Regions from separate parts of the Arthrobacter sp. zg-Y750 genome, predicted to be linked through region 2. Evidence: predicted binding sites of a transcription regulator. Region 2 holds the regulator's gene; the other holds the start of a gene.
The links. The regulator Rex, encoded in region 2, represses fermentation and respiration genes when NADH is low (regulators of the CRP and FNR family bind a similar motif). The targets are predictions, from matches to a motif close to CTTGTGAANNNNTTCACAAG.

Region 1 (3,399 bases), on a different contig from region 2:
ACATCATGTTCGCCTTCGACGAGCTGACCACCCTGATGAATTCGCGCGGCTACCAGGAAATGTCGCTGGAACGCACCCGCCTGTGGGCGCTGCGCTGCCTGGCCGAACACGAGCGGCTCACCGAGGAGCGGGCTGGAAAACCGTACCAGGCGCTGTTCGGGGTGCTGCAGGGCGCCCAGTACGAGGACCTGCGCCGCAAGGCTGCCCGGGACCTGGGTGCCATGGACTTTGACGGCTTCGGTCTGGGTGGCGCCTTCGAAAAGGAGAACCTGGGCACCATTGTCCGCTGGTGCACCGAGGAACTGCCGGAGAATAAGCCGCGGCACCTGCTGGGCATTTCCGAACCCGATGACATTTTCACGGCCATCGAGAACGGTGCCGACACCTTTGACTGCGTCTCCCCCACCCGGGTGGCCCGCAACTCCGCGTTCTACACGCCGTACGGGCGCAAGAACCTCTCAAACTCCAAGTTCAAGAAGGACTTCGGTCCGCTGGTGGACGGCTGCGACTGCTACACCTGCACCAACTACACCCGGGCGTACATCCAGCACCTGTTCAAGTCCAACGAGATGGTCAGCCACACGCTGATCTCCATCCACAACGAACGGTTCACGGTAAAGCTGGTGGATGACGCCCGGCTGGCCATCGAGGACGGGTCCTTCTTCGACTTCAAGGCCGAGGTGCTGGGGAAGTACTACAGCGCCTAGTTCCAGGTGCGCGGCAGCGGTTCGTTCTCCTGCTCATCCGGCTGTCCGGTGACGTTCTGCTGCTCGGCGGTGGGATCTTCCGGGCCGCCGGTAGGGGCACCGGACCCGGACTGCTGGCCCGCCTGCTGGTTTCCGGACCCGTCAGGCTCCGGCGGATCGACAATCTGCAGCTGTTCTTCGGCCTTGGTTTCGTTCTGTTCGAAATCTTTGTCCTCGGGCATGCTGTCCTCCAATTAGGAATTGTCCGGCTTGGCTACGGTCTGCTCATCCTCTTCCAGGGCGGGCTGGGAATCACGTTCCTCGTCGGCGGGGCTCTTGTCCTCCTGCGCATCCTCGAGCAGCACCTTGGTGACTTCGTCGTTGAACTCGTCGCGGGTTCCCGCAAGGTTCTCGTCTACTGCCCGGGCTCCGGGGTTGGGGACCTGTTCGGAACTGCTCATGTTTTTTCTCCTGCCGTAGTGGGGAAGTGAAACGCGTGCGTCTGTCCACCCTTGCACAAACCGGTGCAGATTTCGCCCCGCGGTTATCCGGCAGGCGCCGGTTCCAGGTCCGGTCCGGCATACGTCGGTTCGCGCCTCTTAATCACCCGGATGACCATGGCGGTCACCGGCACAAACAGGAACTCGACCAGTGTCTTGTACAGGAACCCGAACACCACATAGTTGAGGAACCCGCCGGCGTCGGTAATCCCGATCACCGGTGCGGCGATGGCGCAGAAGATGAGTGTGTCGGCGAATTCACCCACCCCGGTGGAGGCCATCAGCCGGCCCACCAGGGCTTTTTCGCGGAACCGTTCCTTCATCCGCACCAGCACCATGGAATTCAGCAGCTGCCCGGCCAGGAACCCGAGCAGGCTGGCGGCCACAATCTGCCAGACCGGGCCGAGGGCCACCTCCAGCGCGGCCTGCTTCTGGAGCCCGTACGCGTCAGTGAACCCGGGCAGCGCAATGATGATGGCAAAACTGACGACGGCGAGCAGCGCCATGGCGAACCCGGTGAAGATCGCTCGTCGGGCGGCCTTGAAGCCGTACACCTCGCTGACCACGTCGCCCAGGATGTAGGCCAGCGGGAAAAGGAAGAACCCGCCGTCGGTCACAATCTCCCAGCCGCCCGGGAGGGCAAACTGCACGCCTTTGGTGGCGCCGATGTTGGAGATAACGATGACCACGCACATGAGCGTCAGGATCAAGTCGTACTGGGAGCTCCCGCGGGAGGCGTAGGTTGCAGCGGTTTTCGCAGCTGCCCGTGGCTGTGCAGTCATGGCATTTTCCGTTTCGGTAGTGGTTCGCCTGGCTTCCGCCGGCTGTATTAGCACTGTGCCCGCTGCCCCGGGCGGCCCTTCAGGACCGCATCCATTCTGCCATGCCCCGGAGGCCGTCGCGGGCCCGCCCCGCTTCCCGCTGATTCCCCGGCATCCCGGCCCGCTGAATGCCTCTTTCCCCCTGCGGCTTTCACCCTGCGGCGCGCCTTTTTGAACGCGTTCAATTCTGTGGTCTACTAAACGCTGAAATTACTGCAAAAGGGAGCATCATTGGCCGTCACCGTCAAGAGCGAACAGACGCGCCGGCTCCTCATCGAAACGGCACTTCGACTGTTCACCGTCCAGGGCTACGAGCAGACCACCATGCGTGCCATTGCGCAGGATGCCGGGGTCTCGGTGGGCAACGCGTACTACTATTTCCGCTCCAAGGATGACCTCATCCACGAGCTCTATTCATCGCTGCAGGACGAGCACCGGTCCCTGGCGCTGCCGCTGATCCGCGAGGGGCAAAACCTCGGTGAGAATTTGAAGGTGATCCTTTCCTCTGGTTTGGCCACCATGGCCCCCTACCATGCCTTCGGCAGCCACTTCCTGCGCGATGCCATGGCCTCGAACCGCCGCACCGACGCCGCCGTCGGCCGCGGGAAGTCCATCGCCTTGTTCCGCCAGGCCGTCACGAGCGCCCGGCCGCAGCCGCCGCTGGCCATCCGCGACGACCTGCCGGAACTGCTGTGGCTGATGTACATGGGCATCACCCTGTTTTGGGTCTACGACCGTTCCCCTGACCAGCGCAGGTCCCACAGCCTGGCAGCGGGCCTTGCCCCGCTGGTGGCGAAGCTGGTGATCCTCTCCCGCCTGCCCGTGGTCCGGAACATCGTCGAAGACGTGGTGCACCTGCTGCGCGGCGTCCGCCGGGACGGCTAACCCCGGGACCGCTAACCCCGGGACGGACAACCAGCACGACGGCGGGTGGCGGCGGGCAGCTCCAAGGCGCCCGGTTACGGCGCGATTTATCAGGGTGGCCGGTTCCGCCGGTTTAGGTGGAAGATAGAGCCATGTCTGCAAACACACACTCTGCCGCGGCCGCAGCTCCGGCCGTCACGCTCACCATCGCCGGTTCCGAAGCCACCGGCGGCGCCGGCGCACAAGCTGATCTGAAGACCTTCCAGGAACTGGGCGTCTACGGCATCACCGCCCTGACCTGCATTGTGTCCTTCGATCCCAAGGACTCCTGGAACCACCGCTTCGTGCCCGTGGACCCGCAGGTGATCGCCGACCAGCTCGAAGCCATCACCACCGCCTATGACCTGGACACGGTGAAGATCGGGATGCTCGGCACCCCGGCCACTATCGACGTCGTCGCCAAGGCCCTGCAGGCCCAGCACTGGAAGAACCTGGTCTTGGATCCGGTGCTTATCTGCAAGGGCCAGG
Region 2 (3,399 bases):
CGCCGACGCCAAAACCATCAGGGGCAACTGACAGAACCGGTGAATGATGTCACCTTCCCGGCTCCCCCGCCGCATCCGCCGTCGCAGAATCTGCCGAAGGGTATGGATAACAGCAATGCCCTGGACAGCAACGCTCTGGACAGCGCTGCCGCAGCCGGAGGCCCCTCACGGAACGAGGAAGAAGTATTGGCCTTGTGGTTCCGGAAAGGAGTCCTGGGACTTACTGCTTGGCTGGCCGCCGGGGCCAGGGGGGTGGGCCGGTGGCTCCTCGCCGGAGCACGGGGACTCCAGGCGTGGCTCCGCATCGGGTTGCACATAGCGGCGCTTCGGCTGCGCGCAGGTGCCGAGCGGGCCCAAGCAGGCGCCCGCACCGGAGCACACCGAGTACAGACAGGCGCCCAAACTACCTCACGCCACATTCACGCCGGGGCACACGCAGCATCCCTGCGCATCCAAGCCGGCGCCCACGCCACCACCAACACAGCCCGCGCCGGAGCACACCGAGTCCAATCCGGCGCCCAAACCACCTCACGCCACATCCACGCCGGCGCACACGCAGCATCCCTGCGCATCCAAGCCGGCGCCCACGCCACCACCCGCACAGCCCGCGCCGGAGCACACCGAGTCCAATCCGGCGCCCAAACTACCTCACGCCACATCCACGCCGGCGCACACGCAGCATCCCTGCGCATCCAAGCCGGCGCCCACGCCACCACCAACACAATCCAAGCCGGCGCCCACCAGGTCCAGACCGGTGCCCGGACCGCTGCTGCTCAGACGCGGGCCGCGGCCCGGTGGATGCGAAAAAAGCTCCCCTCTGCCACGGGCAACCCGGCGCCCTTCATCGCAATTTCCTGTACTTGTGTTGCCGGTGCCGGCGCGCTCAACCTCGGTGACACCTTCTCAGCGGTTTCCCGCCTTCCCGTGCCGGAGTCCCTGCCGGGGGTGCTGTCCATCCTCGAACGGTTCGGCGTCAACGGTTCGCAGTACGTCAGGGCCGTGGCGATCGTGGAAGTGGCCTACGCCCTGGTGCTCTTCGGCGTCGCGCTCCTGCTTGCCGTCTGCATTTGGGAAAAACGCCGCTGGGCCCAGGTGACGGCGGCCGTACTGGCAGTCGCAGCTCTGGCGTACGCCATCCCGGCGGGCACGGGCGTTCAGACGGCCGCCGCAGCAGCCGCCGCCCTGGGGGCTGGCTTGACCTTCACCAAGGGCGCGGCTCCATGGTTCCGTTCCCCGCGCCGCAGCGCCGCACAGGTCGACGCGCAGCAGGACTACACCGCAGGTCACGGAATGGATAACCCGGAGCCCGACGTCGTATCTCCGGGCCGGGCAGAGCCGGCCCGCCCGGACGCTGTTTAGCGTGCCAGACGGGCCCGTGCGTCGGATGCGATCTCCGATACCTGGGCCCGCTGGGCATGGTAGGCCAGGATCTGCAGTTCCGTAGCCATGTCCACCTTGCGGATCTGGACGTTCGGCGGTGCCTGCAGCACCACCGGCGCGAAGCTGAGGATGCTGGTGATGCCGGACGCCACCAGCCGGTCGCACAGTTCCTGGGCGACGTCGGCCGGGACGGAGAGCACCGCCATGTTCGCCCGCGTTTTCACCAGCACGGTTTCGAGCGACTGGATGGGGCTGATCTTCAACCAGCCGACCTCCTGGCCGATTACCATCTGGTCCGCATCGAAAAGGGCCACCACTTCGAAGCCGCGGCTGCCGAAACCGGGATAGCCGGCCAGTGCACGCCCCAGGTTGCCTGCACCCACTATCGCCACCCGCCAGTTCAGCGTCAGTCCCAAGGCCGCAGAGATCTGCCCGCTCAGGTACGGCACGTCGTATCCCACCCCCCGGGTCCCATAGGAGCCCAGGTAGGAGAGGTCCTTGCGCAGCTTCGGGGAGTTCACTCCCGCTGCCTCAGCCAGCTCCTCGGAGGACACCCGCTCTATGCCGTCAGCGAGCATCACGGACAAGGCACGCAGATAAATGGTCAGGCGGGCCAGCGACGCCGGAGGGATATGCCGCTGGGTTCCGGGCCTGGCGGCCGGCGGGGCCTGGTCGCTGTTTGCGGTTTCCCGTTCCATAGCGGTCTGCTCCTCGGCTGAGCGGGCTTCTTCCGGCATCATCATGCCCCCAGCAACCGTCTGAGGCGCGTTTCATCGATGGTCCAAAAATCCCTTTGCACACCGTCGATGAACAGCACCGGTATCTCCTCGCCGAAACGGGCCGCGAGTTCGGGGGCTTCCTCGGCATTTTGCTCCTGCCATGGCACGCCCAGTTCCCCGCCCACGCGCTTGAGCACTAACCGGGCCTCTTCACACAGGTGGCAGCCCGGTCGGGTCAGGAGGACAACTTCGGGTCCGGCGGATTCGCTCATAGTTCCAAAATAGCGCCAAACCTCGCGATTTCCGCGCCCGGGCCTGGATTTGCGTAGACTCGGAATATGCCCCGATCCACTGCAGTCCGAGCCAGCGGGACCACGTCTGCAGCGGGCAAGCCGGGCGAGGCGGCCTTCTTCGATGTGGACAACACGCTGATGCGCGGAGCCAGCCTGTTCCATGTGGGCCGCAAGTTGCACCAGCGGAAAGTCTTTACCCTGCGGGAAGCCGCCGGCTTTGCCGGCAAGCAGCTGCGTTTCATGCTCCAGGGCGAGAACCTCAAGGACGTCCACTCGGTCCGGGACGCGGCACTGGCCTTCGCCATCGGACTGTCGTCGGAAGATGTCCGCACGCTTGGTGAAGAGGTCTACGACGAGATGATCGTCTCAAAAATATGGCCCGGCACCCGCGCCCTGACCCAGCAGCACATGAAGTCCGGCAGGCCGGTATGGCTGGTGACCGGAACCCCGGTGGAGGTCGCTTCGGTGATCGCGTCGCGGCTCAACCTCACGGGTGCCCTGGGCACGGTCAGCGAGGTCACCGACGGCCTCTATACCGGGCGGCTGGTGGGCGAGTTCCTCCACGGGCAGGCCAAGGCCGACGGCGTTTTGGCACTGGCGGAAAAGGAAGGCCTGGAGCTGGAAAACTGCTGGGCCTACAGCGACTCCTATAACGACGTTCCGTTGCTGAGCATGGTGGGTCATCCGGTAGCCATCAACCCGGACGCCCGGCTGCGCCGTCACGCCCGCGAACGCAACTGGCCCGTTTATGACTTCCGCTCCGGCCGCAGGGCAGCAACCCTGGGCCTGAAGTCCGCAACCGTGGCCGGCGCCGCCTACGGCCTCTGGCGGGGCTTCACCCGGGTCCGCGGCCACTGAGCCGAAGCACGCCTTAAAAGCCGAAGCCCGCCGTCCCGGAAGACTGGCGGGCTCTGCCACAGCGGACCGGCAAACTGCACGGGACGCTGACAGCGGTCGCGGAGAAGTGGTTACTTCTTATTGCGGCGCTGGTGGCGGGTCTTGCGAAG

Region 1: the regulator Rex is predicted to act here: its motif matches at 2,176-2,195, upstream of LOC57_RS13435 (queuosine precursor transporter).

The regions. Positions count from the first base shown of each region.
Region 1 is NZ_JAJJOC010000021.1:67,035-70,433, forward strand. Features, by position in the region: gene tgt (tRNA guanosine(34) transglycosylase Tgt) at 1-707, shown strand, start outside; gene LOC57_RS13425 (hypothetical protein) at 704-928, opposite strand; gene LOC57_RS13430 (hypothetical protein) at 941-1,147, opposite strand; gene LOC57_RS13435 (queuosine precursor transporter) at 1,231-1,968, opposite strand; gene LOC57_RS13440 (TetR/AcrR family transcriptional regulator) at 2,239-2,892, shown strand; gene thiD (bifunctional hydroxymethylpyrimidine kinase/phosphomethylpyrimidine kinase) at 3,024-3,399, shown strand, end outside.
Region 2 is NZ_JAJJOC010000004.1:35,445-38,843, forward strand. Features, by position in the region: gene LOC57_RS02400 (hypothetical protein) at 103-1,359, shown strand; gene LOC57_RS02405 (redox-sensing transcriptional repressor Rex) at 1,356-2,078, opposite strand; gene LOC57_RS02410 (glutaredoxin family protein) at 2,120-2,371, opposite strand; gene LOC57_RS02415 (HAD family hydrolase) at 2,438-3,250, shown strand; gene LOC57_RS02420 (30S ribosomal protein bS22) at 3,361-3,399, opposite strand, start outside.